DNA from 4 places in the Psychrosphaera sp. genome. Region 2 is predicted to be linked to each of the others. Evidence: predicted binding sites of a transcription regulator. Region 2 holds the regulator's gene; each other region holds the start of a gene.
The links. Region 2 encodes LexA, which represses DNA repair genes until DNA is damaged. Its sites were predicted from a motif close to TACTGTATNNNNATACAGTA; they were not measured.
Positions count from the first base shown of each region.

Region 1 (4,368 bases), on a different contig from region 2:
GCTGTGCATTACAAAAGACACGCTGGTAATTAAGCATAACATTGTCTTTTTAAGCGGTGTCATGTCGTTGGTTACCTTTTCAATCTTAGCTGTAAGCCTCGAAAATTGTGTTATTTGCCTTTTGTATTATAGCTCAACGCTTTGAGCCCTAACTTTTGGCGACATACAAAAGCTCTTGTGCGTTGGCTCTTGTGGTATCAGAAATGACATCACCACCTAATAATCGTGCCAATTCGTCAACTCTGTCTTCTTCAGATAATAACTGCATTTTAGTTTCTGTCACATTATCAACATTGTACTTATTTACAAAGTGTTGTTGATGGCCGAAACATGCGACCTGAGGTAGGTGAGTTACACAAATAACTTGCGTGTTTTGGCTGAGGTCTTTCATCAATTTGCCTACAGCAGACGCTGTTGGCCCTGAGACACCCACGTCAACCTCATCGAAAAGAAGTGTTGGAGTCGTGACACGTTGCGCAATGATGACTTGAATCGCAAGACTAATACGGCTCAATTCACCACCAGAGGCAACTTTAGCTAATGGTTGTAAAGCTTGTCCTAAGTTTGCACTTACCAAAAACGCGACACTATCAAAGCCATGTTTCGAGGTAACCGACTCATCAGTGGTGACTTGTAATTCAAATTTAGCGCCGCTCATATTCAGTGATTGCATACTAGAGGTAATTTGTTGAGTAAGCTGTTCTGCGTTCGCTTTTCGAACTTCACTTAACTTAAGCGCTAAATGTTTGTATTCCTCTAATGCTTTGGCTTGCTCTATCTTGAGCTGTTCAATTCGATCACCTGAGTCATCAATCAATTTTAGCTCGTCGGCAAGGCGTTGATAGTGTTCTGGAAGGTCATCTGGTTCTACTTGATGTTTTCTTGCAAGGTCGACTAAAGTGCTTAGGCGTGACTCTATTTCAAACAGTCGTTCTGGGTTGATCTCGAGTTGATCGTTATAACTTCTTAACTCGTTGACGCCTTCTTCTAACTGAATTAAAGCATTATTAATAAGCTCAACTGATCCGTCTAGTTTACTGTCAATAGCCGCAGACTTTGTCAGCATAGAAAGTGAATGCTGTAACGCCGAATATGCATTACCCTCGTCGCCTTCGTACAACAAGGACAAGGCCTGTTGACTATCGGCAACTAAACTTTGGGCATGATGTAGCCTTTGGTGTTCTTGCTCAATGTTTTTATACTCACCAGGCTCAAGTTGTGCTTCTTCAAGCTCTTGCACTTGATATTCGAGTAATTGCCTTTGGGCATTAAACTCGTGTTGTTTCTCTAAAAGTGAATCATACTCTTTACCGATTTTTTGCCACTTATTGTAGGCTTCACGTACTTGACCTGAGAGCAAGTCATTGCCCGCGTATTCGTCTAGTAGCTCTCTTTGATGGTCGGCTTTAGTTAATAACGTGTGGGCGTGTTGGCCGTGAATACTGACCAGCTTAGCGCCGATTTGTTTTAATTGAGAGGCAGGAACAGGGGTGCCGTTGATGTAGGCTTTTGAGCGGCCTTCTTTTGAGATAACTCGACGTAAAATACAGTCTTGTTCAGCACTAAGATCATGCGCGTCCAACCAGGCTTGCGCTGCTGGCAAATTAGATAAATCAAAACTAGCGATGACTTCTGCTTTATTGGCTCCTGTCCGTACCATACTTGCTTCGCTGCGCTCACCAAGAGCCTGAGCGAGTGCATCTATAGCGATAGATTTACCCGCTCCAGTTTCACCTGTAATAGTTGTCATACCTTTGTGCCAATTCACCTCTAGCTGGCGAACAATGGCAAAGTTTTGAATTGCTAAAGAAACTAACATAACCTGACATCAAATTTATCAATTACTGTTGGTATATACAGTAATTGGTTTTTTGTTGTCTGTCCAATAAAAAGCGGATAGTTTTTAGACTTTTTTCTAAGTCGTTAATTTGGCCGTGATTTAGTAGTTTTGTTTGCCCCAGTTAAGCTTTTTACGTAGCACGTCATAATAATCATGGTTAATTGGGTGAATGAGTCGCAACCCTAGCGGATGTTTTTTAACGATAATCTCATCGCCTGGTAGAACAGACAGAACTACGTGAGAGTCACAACTTATCTGTAATTGCGCGTCATTATCACTACTGACGATGATTTTAATTTCATTGTCAGCGTCAATAACCAGCGGTCGACTTGTCAATGTATGTGGGAACATTGGTACCAGCGATAGGGCGTTAAGGCTAGGGTGAACGATAGGGCCACCGCCTGAGAGCGAGTAAGCGGTTGAGCCTGTTGGGGTACTGATGATCAAACCATCAGAGCGTTGATGGAAAACAAATGAATTATTGATGTAGGCCTCAAACTCAATCATATGAGCCACTTTATCAGCGTGAAGCACCACTTCGTTCATGGCAGAATTTGTGGCTTTGACTGTTTGATGGCGATGGACGCTGACATCTAATAAGAATCGCATTTCGGTTCTGTAGTCGCCCTCTAATACTTTGCTTAGGCAGTCTTTAAAGTTGTCTGGATCTAGGTCTGTTAAGAACCCTAGGTTACCTCGATTAACACCAATAACGGCAATATCAAACCGGCTTAAAACACGAGCGGCCCCGAGCATATTGCCATCACCGCCCACAACGATTGCTAAATCACAGCGTTTACCCAGCTCTACCACATCGGCAACTTCAGGTTTGCCTGATTTAATATGATGAGCAATATTCTCGTCAATGACGATGTGATAATCCTCAGCTTCTAAAAAGTCATAAAGCTCTTGCACTGTTTGCATTGTCGCTTCATGATTTGCTTTGCCGATTATGCCAATTGTTTTAAAGTGTTTCGTCATTGTATTATTCCATTGTGCCCCAATAACAGCATAGTAGGCGTTATAGCTTGTTTCTTCCTGAATTAGAAGTCAGAGATATAAATTTAGATGACAAAATTAAATAAAAATCAACGTGCTGAAGCTGTGTTGTCCTTGGTGATAAGAAGTTATCTCACCTTAGGTGTACCTATTTCATCTAAATTTATTGTTGATGAGTCCAACATTCAAGCTAGCCCCGCTACGATTCGAAATGTAATGATGGGCCTAGAGCAGGACGGGTTTATTTATTCACCTCATACTAGCGCGGGTCGAATTCCAACGACAAAAGGTTTGCGTCATTACGTAAATCAATTACTGAGTTTCGAGTCAGCCGATCAAGGTCAACTACAACAGCTAACGGCCAATTTAGTTAATTCTGCAACACCTCCAGAAATGTGCCACAAAGCGGCTCGTATGATTGCGGACATGACAAAACTAACCGGTTTGGTTGCGATGCCAAAGACCAACGACACTGTCATCCGTCAACTAGAGTTGGTTCGACTTGCCGATAAACGATTGTTGTGTGTATTGATTGATCAACACGATGAAGTCCAAAACCGCGTTGTCGATTTACCATTTTCAATCGAAGATAATGTACTTCAACAAACGTTACAAATGCTCAATTCAGCACTTGCTGGTTTTTCTTTGGAAGAAGGGCGTCAACGTTTGGGCTACTTTTTAAAACAAGCGAGTAGTGAAGTTCAGGAACTGGTTAGGCGAGCTTTGTTTGGAGAAGCGGTGGAACTGAACGAACAGGTATTGTTTAGAGCATCCGAAACACGTTTACTCAACAGTGAAATAGCGACAGAGACAACCGATCTTAAACAGGTATTAAAGGCCGTTGAAAATATTAACATCCTTCAACCGGTTTTTTCTGCGTGTTGTAGCAGCCAAAATGTTCATGTTTTCATAGGTGATGAAATGGGCATATCAGCGTTAAACAAATGTTCAATGGTGGCAAAGTCTTTTATGAAAGGAGATAGAGTGGTCGGAGTCATGGCGGTTGTCGGGCCAAAACGCATGGATTACGCGTCCGTTATTTCAGCCGTCGATTTATCTGCGAATATTCTCACTGCGGCCTTGAATCGTCAGCAGTAATCCCCATAATACGCTCAATCAATTTTATTTTAACACTCGAATAGTTTGGAGTAGTAAGACTCATGTCTGAACAAGAGCCTATTAAACAAGACGATCAAGTTGAACCTGAGCAGGCGCAAAATGCTCAAGACCAAAACGTTGACCAACAAGAAGGGTCAGAAGCGAACACTGCTGAAGGTAATGTTCAGTCTGCAGAAGAACGCATTGCTGAGCTTGAAGCTGCCTTAGCGGCTTCAGAAGCAAAAGTGCAAGAACAGCAAGACTCAGTTGTTCGCGCGGCTGCAGAAGTCGACAATATCCGTCGTCGTGCTTCAATGGACGTAGAAAAAGCGCACAAATTTGCGTTAGAAAAATTCGCAAATGAATTGCTTCCGGTAATTGATAACTTGGAACGTGCGATTCAGTTTTCTGATAAAGAAAATGAAACGCTT
Region 1 is NZ_CEYNSH010000033.1:10,310-14,677, reverse strand. Features, by position in the region: gene AC4E96_RS10305 (hypothetical protein) at 1-63, opposite strand, end outside; gene recN (DNA repair protein RecN) at 149-1,819, opposite strand; gene nadK (NAD(+) kinase) at 1,940-2,821, opposite strand; gene hrcA (heat-inducible transcriptional repressor HrcA) at 2,909-3,937, shown strand; gene grpE (nucleotide exchange factor GrpE) at 4,000-4,368, shown strand, end outside.
Region 1: the regulator LexA is predicted to act here: its motif matches at 1,843-1,862, upstream of recN (DNA repair protein RecN).

Region 2 (4,368 bases):
CATCCTTGATATCAGTCTCACCATTACTTGATGGTAGTGTCGCTGTTGCTGCTGAAGCCAATTCAAACGCAAAAGTAACAGAAAAAAAGAAACGCCGCCGCACACCCGCTATGGGTTCAAGAGTATATAGTCAACTTGCGCGAGCTCAAGAGCTCGCCGATGCAGGTCAAATTGAACAAGGCCTGAAAGTCTTAGACGGTGTTCAAGAAAAAGCCGATAGCTTAAACAGCTATGAACGCGCGATGATGTATAATTTTTATGGCTTTATTTACTACAATGCCGAGCGTGTTAGTGATGCTATGAAGGCTTTTGAGCAAGTAGTAAACCAATCGCCAATCCCTGAATCTTTAGAGAAAAGTACGTTATTTTCTTTGTCTCAATTGGCGATGGCCAATGGTCAATATCAAAAAACGTTGGATTACCTCGCTCGTTGGGAATCCGTAAACGACGGTGAGATTCCGATCAACAATCATGTCCTCAAGGCACAAGCCTCCTATCAAGCCAAAAACTTTGAAGTTGCGGCTCGTTATATTGACAAAGCACTGAACCAAGCTGCAGTAGAGAACGTGGAAGCTAAAGAAAATTGGTACGTCTTACAACGCGCCATCTATTTCGAGCTAAAACAGCCGAAAAAAGTCGTGTCGGTATTGGAAACCATGGTACGCAAATTCAATAAACCAGAATACTGGGTACAACTGGGCGGGATGTATGGCGAGATAGGTGCTGAAGACAAACAGTTGGCTGTTCTAGAAGCTGCTTATTTACAAGGGTACATCACTAAGCCCACGCAACTTAGAAATCTCGCTCAACTGTATTACTTTAACGGCATTCCTTTTAAAGCGGGTGAAGTGATGACAAGCGCGTTTGAGAGCGGGAAACTCACCAAAACTGAAAAAAACCTCACTTTTACCGCTCAGGCCTGGTTAGCCGCCAAAGAATACGATTTTGCAGTTGACGCGTTTGAGTCACTTTCACAAATCACGGATAAAGGTGATGCGTTGCAACAAATCGCGGAAATTCGGTTGCAACAAGGTCTATACGAACAAACCATTACGGCAGCAACCCAAGCACTTGAAAAGGGCGAGCTAACCAACCCAGGTAATTTGTATTTGGCATTGGGAATGGCGTATTTCAACTTAAAGCAATTTGAATCATCAATTGAAGCATTGAGCGAAGCCAAAAAGCATAAGTCGGTTCAACGCATGGCCAAACAGTGGCTTAAGTTTGTTGAACGAGAAAAGACAAGCTATCAGGAACTCGCAATGCTTTAGTATTCTAACTTCCAAGCTTTAGTTAAGCCGTGGTAAAACCACGGCTTTTTATTTCTGAGCTATACTCTCAGCAATAATAAATGAGAGTCCCCATGAACCTGTATCAACTAGTATATGTGAGTAAGTTTCCTCAGCCTTTAGTACCTAAAGCGTTTAAGCAGCTATTAGAGCATGCCAAACTCAACAATATGCACAAGGATATTACCGGTATCATGCTTAAATATAATGAGCATATTTTACAAGTCTTAGAGGGAAACAGGCATACCATCCAAGAACTTTTTGACACCATTGAAAATGATAATAGACACATCAATGTCCGAAAGTGTCTTTTTGAACCATTAGACGAGAGGCGTTTTGGTAAGTGGTCAATGGCTTTTCTAAACTTAGACAATAGTAAACACGAACAAAAAGAACTACTGAAAAACCTCATGACTCAATTAATCTCAAAAAAAGGAGAAGAAGCAGAAGTTACAACTAAGCTTCTGCTTAAAGAGTTTGATCAGAATTTATCTAAATAGACACTGTTAATCATGAACTTGTATCAATTGATATATAAAAGTTACGCAACAGAACGTTTAACGCCCGAAGGGTTTGCGGATATTTTGGTTGAAGCGAGGGTAAACAATGAGAAAAAACACATCACGGGCAGTTTATTGTACAGAGATGGTGCATTTTTACAGATTCTTGAAGGCGATAAAAAAGACTTATTAGCGGTATTTGAAAAAATAGAGCGAGATGCTCGACATACACAAGTAGAATTGTTGCATTTTGAGCCGGCTACTCAACGCCTTTTCCAACGCTGGTCTATGCAGATGTTTAATTTAAGTTTTGGGGATACTCCGGCGTTTCCAGAGCTAAAGCAAATATTTACAGCAGTAAAAAACAAAGAAAAAATTGATGGAGTGCCTGGAATAAAAAAACTGCTCAACTTCTTTAAAACAAAGATTTGAGCGATAAAAGCTGAACTAAAATTGCAGACAGTCGAGTGCAACAGCCAAAGCGTGTTTAGGCAATTACACTCAAGTCCACTATTGTTGAAGTAACAATTGTTGAAGTAAGAATGCTCGTCCTGGTTACATCAACGATGAATTTCGGATCACGCCGACCGCTAACCCTTCGATGGCAAACTCTTGGTAATTCAAATCTACTTCTATTGGCGAAAACTCTTCGTTTTCAGCGTGAAGAATTACTTGGCTGCCTTTTCTTTCTAGACGTTTCACCGTCACATCATCTTCAACTCGAGCAACGACAACTTGACCATCACGTGCTGTTTGCGTTTTGTGTACTGCAAGTAAGTCACCATCAAGAATGCCGATATCTTTCATACTCTCACCTTCTACTCTAAGTAAAAAGTCAGCATTTGGAGAAAACATTAAAGGATCAACGTTAACATGGCGATCAACATGTTCCATTGCCAAAATTGGAGAACCTGCTGCAACTTTACCTACTAGCGGTAACCCTGAGTCCTGTTCATCTAACTCTTCCGTTAGGCGGATACCACGAGAGGTGCCAGGCAACATTTCGATGAAGCCTTTCTTGGCTAACGCCTTAAGGTGATCTTCTGCAGCATTTGCTGAACGAAAACCCAATTGCTTGGCAATTTCAGCTCGCGTTGGTGGCATGCCAGTAGACAAAATGGTGTCTCGAATTAACTCTAATATTTCTGCTTGTCTAGCCGTTAATGGTCGCATCATCTGTTTTTCCATACAGTAACATAACTGTCAGTATATACAGGCGTTTACATTGTGCAACATAAAATTGTGGTTAAAGATGGGTTTTTGTCCGTTCTTTGTTAAAATTGACGGTCGCAGTTATGTTTTTTCAGGGAATTTATGTCTTTTATAAACGCAATTATGTACTGGTTAACTCGTCCTTTTATCCGCACTCAATTGGTCGCAGACGAGCAAAACAGCAGTGGTTTGGATTCAAACAAACCAATCTCTTATGTATTGGTTACCGACTCTTACACGGATAAGCTCGCCATGGAGCAAGCCGCAAAAACGCTTAACCTTCCGTCGCCGTTTTCAACGATTGAACTCGGTGAACATAAACTCAAGCGTACACTCGGTGTAAAGCCTGTAGACTCGATGTTTTTAAATGAAGAAAGTCACATTGCTAAAACCACCAAACTCGGTGAAAACTTGCTTAAAATCGTTGAAGAAACCGGTGAAGACATCCAGTTCGTCCCAGTGATGATCCGATGGGGAAGAGCACCAGGGGTCGAAAAAGACAAGAGCCGCAAGCCAAGTATAAAAGATCTGATCACCCAAAAACTGCAAGCCTCACCTCTTCGCAAGTTCTTTATTGTGTTGTTTTATGGTCGGGATAGTTTTGTTCGAATTAGCAAGCCCGTATCACTTCAGAAGATGGTTGCAGATTTTGGTGCCTCTGAAGAGACGTCTCACAAACTACTTCGTGTCGCACGAATTCACTTTGAACGCCAACGTATCGTCGCTACCGGTCCTAAAATCATGGAACGACAAGCCTTTTTTAATAGTATGTTGGCTAGCCCTGCTTTAAAGAAAGCACTCCAAGAAGAGATGGACAGTAAGAACATTTCACTTGCAGAAGCCAAAGAGAACGCCAAAAAATTATTGGATGAGATCGCAGGAGACTACAACGAGTCTTATGTGCGCTTAGGGTCACGTATTTTAACTTGGGTTTGGAATAAAATTTATAATGGCATTCGTGTCCACAATGCAGACAAGCTCCGTGATTTGGCACAAAAAGGCCATGAGATTGTTTATGTCCCTTGTCACCGCAGCCACATGGACTATTTATTAGTCACCTACGTGATTTATCACGAAGGCCTGGTTCCACCTCACATCGCAGCAGGCATCAACCTAAACTTCTGGCCAGCGGGTCCGCTATTCAGAAAAGCTGGTGCGTTTTTCCTTCGTCGTAGCTTCAAAGGCAACAAACTTTACTCAGCGGTATTCAGAGAATATTTATCTACGTTATTTGCCAAAGGCTACCCAGTTAAATATTACACCGAAGGTGGCCGCTCCAGAACCGGTCGATTGTTAGCACCTAAAACCGGCATGTTAGCGATGACAATTCAGTCTATGTTACGTGGTATTGATCGCCCTATTACCTT
Region 2 is NZ_CEYNSH010000015.1:36,801-41,168, forward strand. Features, by position in the region: gene AC4E96_RS06365 (tetratricopeptide repeat protein) at 1-1,271, shown strand, start outside; gene AC4E96_RS06370 (BLUF domain-containing protein) at 1,364-1,789, shown strand; gene AC4E96_RS06375 (BLUF domain-containing protein) at 1,802-2,221, shown strand; gene lexA (transcriptional repressor LexA) at 2,345-2,962, opposite strand; gene plsB (glycerol-3-phosphate 1-O-acyltransferase PlsB) at 3,104-4,368, shown strand, end outside.

Region 3 (4,368 bases), on a different contig from region 2:
TTAATGTCGCAACAGTAAATAAAGATGGGTTGGTTTCATCGAGTGCTTCTTCACGAAGACGCGATAATAAATCAGCCATAACTAAACGCCCCTCAGCATCTGTATTACCGATTCTTACACGAACGCCTGAATGTCCTGTGATTATCTCGTCAGCAACAAACGCTTCGGCGCCAATGCTATTTCGAACTGCTGCAATCTCAGCAACGACTTTGACACCAACTGGCGCTAATTCAGATACCGCTTTCATAAAGCCAGCTACCGCCGCAGCTCCACCTTTGTCACGGCTCATCCCAGCCATGTGGCCGCCCGTTTTTAAATCGGCGCCACCTGTGTCATAAACAATACCTTTACCAACAAGCATAAGCGTTTGCTCTATATTGCCATTTGGGGTGTATTCTAATCGAATCACGCGTGGCTGATGGCGCTCTACTTCTATTGACGCACGTGCAACTGCCCAAAGTAACGGATAATCACTTTCTAACGTTTTCATGTCATCAACGACAGACACAGTTACATTAGAGCCTGCAAAAGACTCTACACAATACTCTGCAAATCGAGCAGGAGCCATGCGCTCTGGTTCTGTACCACAAAGGTCACGTGCTACATATTGGCCATTGGCAATAGCACTCGCTTCAGAAGCATCTATATTGTCGCCAACGATTCCTACCATACCAACAGGTTCTATGGCATCTCCCAAGGCTTCTCGTGCTTCTAGTGGCTCCCAAAATGTTTGGCCAAAGCCTAAATAAGAAACCAAAGTCGCATTTTGAAATTTAATGTCATCATTACCCAACACAACTAATAAAGGCTTTGTCGAGCCCATAGCTAACAGTGTATTTGCAGCGCTTTTAGCAGCATCGTAAAAGCGGCGGACATCGTCAAAGTAACGACTAAGTGAGCCGGTTGGAGCCAAAATAACTCGTTGTTGAGCAACATTTGGTGATACAAAAGAAACCGTCGATTGGCCAATACGGTTATCCACTTTCTTTAACTCTTCGATTTCGGTGATTAACGCGTCTGGTAACCCTTTATCAAATGATTCACCAACAATAACTAGGGCGTCCCAATTAGAGTCTTGAAGTGCATTGTTAATGTCTGAAATGACAAGAGGCATAGGATGAGGCATAAGTATCTCGCTTGCGTATTAGTTTTTATTTGCTATCAGAGTCTTGAAGTTATTAACCATAGTCCAAGACTGATAAATTAGTTATTTATGATAATACGTCATTTAGCCAAAAAAGTTGACCTTGTAATCAAATTGGCGGTCTGACCTGTCTGTATAAAAATCAGAACGTTAGTGCCAGCTGAGGTTTGGTTTCTTGAGGCTCTGCTAACCCAATATGAACGCCCATTAATCGAATAGGTTTACCACCTCCACGCTCGAGTGCTTCTTCTAGCAAAGGTAGAAACGCGTTAGCCTCCAATGCATCAAACTTAAGTTCCTTGGTGGTTTGTTGAAAGTCAGAAAACTTTAATTTGACGCCAACTTTGTTAATACGCCTGGACTGTAAGTGACTCGACGAGCGCTTGTTAAGTTCGGGGAGGAGTTGATCCGTTAGAATTTGTCTGAGTGTTGATGCGTCTTTAATATCGCGGTCAAAAGTGCGCTCAACCCCAACCGACTTTCTTATTCTACTCACCTCCACTTGTCGTGGGTCAATACCGTGGCAACGTTGCCATAAAACACGACCATATTTACCAAAGTGTCGAACTAGAGTCGACTCATCGGCCGCGCGAATATCTCCCCCTGTGTGTAAGTTTAGTTTGGCTAATTTACCTTGGGTTACCTTGCCAACACCTGGAATGTTTTTTAACGGCATCGACTCGATAAAACTCCAAACATCATCAGGGGTTATAGTGCATTGACCATTCGGTTTGTTTAGATCTGAGGCTATCTTTGCAAGGTATTTAATTGGGGCAATACCCGCTGAGGCAGTCAACCCCGTTGCTTCGAAAATATCTTTGCGAATTTGTTCTGCAATCAACGTGGCCGAGCCTTTAAACAAAGTGCAATCAGTCACATCTAAATATGCTTCATCAAGCGATAAAGGTTCAATTAAATCGGTATAACGCTCAAATACTTGTCGAATTGTTTGGCTCGTTTGTTTATAAACATCCATGCGACCGGGCACCACGACTAAATCTGGACATTTTTTAATTGCCATTGCGGTCGGCATTGCAGAACTGACACCGTACTGCCTAGCAATGTAATTACACGTTGATAAAACACCACGACGCTCAGAGCGTCCACCTACGGCCACAGGTTTGTTTGCCAGTGATGGATTGTCACGAATTTCAACGGATACGTAAAATGCATCCATATCAACGTGTATTATTTTTCGAGTCGTTGCCATAACGCCGCCAGTTTATATAAACCCAATAAGCTGTATATAAAAACAGTATATGTTAAGTTTTATAAAACTGGCAACGATTTATTAAAGAAAGCAGAGTTAAAGCTCCGCTTTCTACTTGTTGAAACCTATAGCCACTGACTGAGTGCAATAAATAATGGGACGCCAAGTATGACATTAAATGGAAAGGTGATACCCAATGAAGCGGTGATAGAAAGTCCAGCGTTTGCCTCTGGTAAACTCGCTTTCATTGCGGCAGGTACAGCAATATAAGAAGCGCTTGCCCCTAAAACAGCCATAAGAGCGACACCACCTGAACTTAAAGACAAGGCTGCTCCGAGTCCCATGCCTGCAAAGCCACCTATGATTGGCATAAGTACTCCAAAACATATGATGAACAGGCTATCTTTCTTTAAATTTTTAAGTTGAGCGCCAGCAACTAACCCCATTTTTAATAAAAACAAAGCTAAAATCCCGCCAAACAATTCGATAAAGAAAGGCTCTAGCTTGACCGTTGAGGCCCCACCTAAATAGCCAATTAGCAAACTCCCCAACATCAATAAAATACTTTGGTTGGCAATCAGTTCTTTTTTAATAAAGCCGCCGTTGATCGATGAAAATGACCCTTTTGCCATCACGAGTCCAACGATAATTGCTGGCATTTCTAAAAGTACAACGAATAATGGAAAGTAAGCTTCATAATCAATGTTGTTTACTTCAAGTAACGAAACAGCGACAGCATAAGTAGCCACACTTACTGAGCCATAATGGGCTGCAATTGCGCCGGCGTTTATTTTATCTAACTGTCCAAAATATCTAAGAATAGGATAGGCAATAAAAGGTAAAGCTAAGCCCAAAAATATTACGGCAATACTCTTATATAACAAAGAACTGTCTAAATGTTCTTGAAGTGCAATACCGCCTTTTAAACCAATCGCAATCATCAAGAACATACTAAGGGCGCCATATAATCCCTCAGAAAAATTGAGTTTGGCGCCACTTAAGTGAATCAGAATACCTAATACAAAAAACGCAACAACGGCATCAATCATATTGTCACGTCCTCTGACATTTGCAGTGTTTTAGCTGACTTAGCATTCGCAGTATTGATTGAAGGTGATCGCACCTGTTGATAATAACTAAAAGCGGAGCTCAGAAGGAGCATGAGTCCCAAACCAACAAACCCTGCAACACTGTGGCCTATTACAAAGCTAAGACCTGCAAGCCCAAATAAAAACAGACTCGTTAATATTGCAAAATAAACCGTTCGCATCGTGCCTCCACAACAACTTTAATTTGAGCGCATTGTAAAACCCTCAAATAATAGATAATAATAGATATGATCTATTGATTGATTAGACAAATGGTTAACCAATGAAATCTCGATTACATGCTCACATAGGCACATTTAGACAACTGGAAATCTTACTTTCAGTCTACAAACAGGGCAGCATTAAAGCGGCAGCCGAAAAGCTTTTTTTGACTCAACCCACCGTTTCCATGCAGTTAAAAAAACTATCCGAAGCCATTGAAATGCCTTTGTATCAGCAAATTGGTAAAAAGATTCACTTTACAGATGCAGGCCTTACCATGGTCGAGTCAGCAAAAGAAATATTAGACTTATGTGAAGTCTTAGATATGAAACTCTCGAGCCTTCGAGGTGCAAGTACAGGTACCTTGCGGATTGCTTGTGTTACGACTGCCAAATATTTTATTCCTCACCTTTTAGGGCCGTTTTGCAAGCAGCATCCAGGTATAGATATCAAATTTACCGTCGCAAACCGTCAACAAATTATTGAACGCTTTGAAGCCGAACAAGATGACTTTTATGTTTTTACTCACTTGCCAGAAACCTTAGACCTCAATGTCATTCGATTTATGCCGAATGACTTAGTGCCGATAGTCGCCGAAGATCACCCACTAGCGAAGCAAGAAACAGTGTCACTTACCGAGTTTTGTCGTGAAGACTTCCTAATTCGAGAACAAGGCTCAGGTACTCGGCACGCCATTGAACAGT
Region 3 is NZ_CEYNSH010000013.1:31,301-35,668, forward strand. Features, by position in the region: gene AC4E96_RS05700 (M17 family metallopeptidase) at 1-1,126, opposite strand, end outside; gene dinB (DNA polymerase IV) at 1,287-2,354, opposite strand; gene AC4E96_RS05710 (sodium-dependent bicarbonate transport family permease) at 2,480-3,403, opposite strand; gene AC4E96_RS05715 (LysR family transcriptional regulator) at 3,726-4,368, shown strand, end outside.
Region 3: the regulator LexA is predicted to act here: its motif matches at 2,383-2,402, upstream of dinB (DNA polymerase IV).

Region 4 (4,368 bases), on a different contig from region 2:
GGCTTCCGACAATCAAACGAATTGGCAAATGATGTTCTTTGAGGTGACTGTATGCTCGAACAACACCCGCTACCGAGCATTCGTCTGTAATTGCAATAGAGTGGTATTGAAAAGCACTCGCTTGTTCTACGAGTTCTTCTGGGTGCGAAGCGCCGACTAAAAAACTAAAGTTAGTAAAACAGCATAGCTCTGCGTAACCTGGGTAAATACGGCTCATGAAAAGTACCCATGCACAAACCATTGCTGATTCGGTGTCCTAAAGACCCATAGCTTTTTGCCTTGTTGGTTTTCTGCCACATAATAGTCACGACAGACAGGGTTGAACTCCCACCAGCCAGAGGTAATGCGCTCAGGGCCAGATAATATCGTTACCTGCTCTTTTAGTGTGCTAGGCCTGGCTTGCAGATAGCTAGGGCGAATATCCATTAATGTTGTTGGTTGCCAAAACGTGCCGTTGGAAACTGGAATCAAAGTCGACAAGTTCGGAGTTTGAAGCGACTCCTTTGTTCGCTCTTTTGCTCCCAGTTTTTTTACTCCTTTTGGTGCTAGTGATTTGTCTCGAGCATTCTTATTATCATTAAGTGGACACAATACGGTGACCTTTGATGGCTCTATAGCGTGACGATGACGCATTCGAAATACTTGTTCTTTACCCAACTTTGCTTGTAATAAAGCAAACAATTCTTGCGGCTCTAACGAACTAGCCTGTTGATTAAACAAGTCATTCACTCGAGCTGATTGCGAAACCAGTTGAGTACATATCAATCGAATACTGACGACAGGCTCTGTTAGCTTTATCGACTCTAGCTGTAACCTAATGAGGGTTAGCCACTTGGAGGCTCGGTACTCCCCGTCACCGCGCTCTACCGACATGGTGATAAATTCTTTGTAGCGATAACAAAGCTCAAAACTAAGGGCCTGAGCGACCTTATTTCGAATCTTTAAATACGTTTCTAGTTCAGCCAGTAGCTTTTTGATTGGGTGTTGAAGCACTTCTGCATTACTGATCTCAAACATCAACTCTAAGGTGCGTCGATATTCGAGCTTGGGACTGAACAGGCTCAATTTTGTATGTAATTCCCCAGTAAGCTGACCAAGATAAGTAAACATAGGTAGGTCAAAACGTTTGGCTAATTGTTTAAGAGGAATATCAAGTAAGCCAGCAACGGTTTTAATACCAACTCTATTAAGTTGGTCTTTTTGTTTTGTACTTATATGTAGGTGATCAATAGAGAGTCGTCGTAGTACCGATAAGGCCTCTTTCTTATTACTGTACAATACATTCTTTTTAGCCTGAGCCAATACTTTAGCCATACGAGGGCTCGGGGCAGAAGCATAATGAAAGCTCAACGCCAAATCGGCAAAACTAGTAGTGATGGCCAACCAGTAATCAGCCATGTCCTTATAAAGTCGTAACATATTATCAATACGTAAAAACAGACCATTTGGTGGATCAAGTGAAATATCGGCAGTGAGCTTGTACAGTCTCTCTGCCAGCTCAACGAGCCTCTCTTGTTCTATCTCTGGTTGATACTCTAATACCTTCAGTGTTTGGCTTAATGACAGAGACATCGCCAAACCCATGCCCACTCGAATTCCTAGTGATTTGGCACAAGTATTGAGCTGAACCACCTCGTGACTTGTCGCATCGACGATAATTACAGGCTCCGTGTCTTGAGATAAGTTACTAGAACTCTCGAGTTGCAAGGAGTGAAACGACAAATAAAGCCACTGCATCACAATACCTATAAGACCCTTACAGATTAATGACCAGCAGCGCGTGGGAACGCTACCACATTATTTTGTGACATTACTTGTTTGTTTGAAGATACTAATTCTGGCCACCAATGACTCATGTCCACGGTGAAATAATCAGTAGCGCGCCCACCTTTTTGTTTATCTACTTTTAATTGAATACCTTGAGAGTGTGAAGTAACACTCAGGCTCACCGTACTCGGTAACGAAAATAAAGGTTGTGACTTTTGATATCGAAATAAAACTAGGCTTGCCCCGCCCTGCTCACAAGCAAGCATAAGACGACGAACCTGCTTAATGGATAAAGTGTGTTGCCACAATACAACCGCGCTACAACACCCGCTAGATAGACACTGCTCTGTGGCCCACAAAGCTTGTTCTTCCTGAGTTGGTGTTAATAACACCAAATTATCGACATCGATGCTATTTGCCATTAAGTATTCGGCATTTAGCTGTATTGGTGGTGCAACAAAAACAAGCTGACCTGAGCTTTGTTTTGCTGCCAAAAACGGTGTCATTAGTCTTAATTCACCAACCCCAAAATCGGTCTTAAGCTCTATGATCCCTTGCTCTGGAAAGCCGCCTTGTAATGCGTCATCCACCTCATTGAAACCACTAGGTATACGCTTGATTTGTTCACGACTGTTGCAGCCATACCATACGAGCCCTTTGTTTTGATATTCACTTAACTCTAACATAACCACCACCAAATACTGTTTATTTATACAGTATAAATACAGTAGGTGATTATTGCCAAGTCAAAAATAAAAAAGCCGCTGTAAAAAGCGGCTTGTTTCATGATTTATAACTAAATTTAATTGATCAATTAATAATCAAAGCCTTCAAGGGCTTTTACCCCTGAATCAAAGGCGTGTTTGATGTTTTTGACTTCACTGACCGTATCCGCAGCTTCAATGAGTTCGCGATGAGCAGCACGTCCCGTCACGACTACAGATTGCATCTTAGGACGATTCTTAATTACCTCGAGTACTTCATCTAAATCGAGGTATTGATAAGTAATCATGTAAGTCAACTCATCGAGTAGCACCACATCAATGGTATCATCGGCTAGAAAAGTTTTTGCTTGTTGCCAAGTTTCAACAGCCGCTTTGGTGTCTGCTTCTTTATTTTGAGTATCCCAAGTAAAGCCTGTTTTCATAACCGCAAAAGGAACACCATGCTTTTCCAATAAACGGCGTTCGCCACAGTCCCATTCCCCTTTTATAAACTGTACTACCGCGGCTTTTTTATCGTAACCAACACAGCGTGTAACCACCCCAAACCCAGAAGTGGATTTACCTTTACCATTACCGGTAATGACTTGAAAAATTCCTTGAACTTTTTGTGCTTGTTCAACTCGTTGATCTACTTTTTCTTTTAATCTTTGTTGTCGCTCTTTGTGCTTTTGATTTTGGTCTTCGCTCATCATAATCCTAAAATTCTTCTACACTGATTAACTCAGTAATTTGGAAACATATTACGCACAAAACGAGTATTTAACTCATTAATGCCAAATATTTTATTATTTTTTTATGAAAAGTGTGCTGTTTTGGTTAATTAATGATAGAATCCGGCGGCTTTTTTTAACCAACTTATTATTGAGAAGATAGAGTAAGACAATGGCTGACTTATCTAAGTATAGAAATATAGGTATCTTCGCTCACGTTGACGCTGGTAAAACAACGACAACAGAGCGTATTTTGAAACTAACCGGTAAAATCCACAAAACTGGTGAAGTACATGACGGTGAGTCAACTACTGACTTCATGGAACAGGAAGCTGAGCGTGGTATCACTATCCAGTCAGCTGCTGTTACTTGTGAGTGGAAAAAACACCGCTTAAACGTAATCGACACTCCAGGACACGTTGACTTCACTGTTGAAGTATATCGTTCACTTAAAGTTCTTGACGGTGGTGTTGGTGTATTCTGTGGTTCTGGTGGTGTTGAACCACAATCAGAAACTAACTGGCGCTACGCGAACGAATCTGAAGTTGCACGTCTAATCTTCGTAAACAAGTTAGACCGTTTAGGTGCAGACTTCTTCCGCGTTGTTGACCAAGTTAAAAACGTACTAGCTGCTAACCCACTAGTAATGACACTTCCAATCGGTCGTGAAGACGACTTCGTTGGTGTTGTAGACGTATTAACTAAGAAAGCATATGTTTGGGATGACACAGGTCTTCCTGAAAACTACGAAATCACTGATGTTCCTGCGGACATGGTTGACGAAGTAGAACAGTACCACGAAGAGTTAATCGAAACTGCTGTTGAGCAAGACGATGACCTAATGGAAGCGTACATGGAAGGCGAAATGCCGACTGAAGAGCAAATCAAAGCTTGTATCCGTAAAGGTACTCGTAACCTTGATTTCTTCCCTACGTTCTGTGGTTCTGCATTCAAGAACAAAGGTGTTCAGTTAGTACTAGACGCTGTTGTTGATTACCTACCTTCTCCTACAGAAGTAGATCCTCAACCTCTTACTGACAAAGAAACTGGTGAGCCAACTGGTGAAGTTGCAACTGTTGACGCAGAAGAGCCATTAAGAGCGCTAGCGTTCAAAATTATGGACGACCGTTTCGGTGCCCTTACTTTCATCCGTATCTACTCAGGTC
Region 4 is NZ_CEYNSH010000012.1:50,160-54,527, reverse strand. Features, by position in the region: gene AC4E96_RS05440 (error-prone DNA polymerase) at 1-217, opposite strand, end outside; gene AC4E96_RS05435 (Y-family DNA polymerase) at 214-1,737, opposite strand; gene imuA (translesion DNA synthesis-associated protein ImuA) at 1,764-2,453, opposite strand; gene cobO (cob(I)yrinic acid a,c-diamide adenosyltransferase) at 2,582-3,181, opposite strand; gene fusA (elongation factor G) at 3,375-4,368, shown strand, end outside.
Region 4: the regulator LexA is predicted to act here: its motif matches at 2,467-2,486, upstream of imuA (translesion DNA synthesis-associated protein ImuA).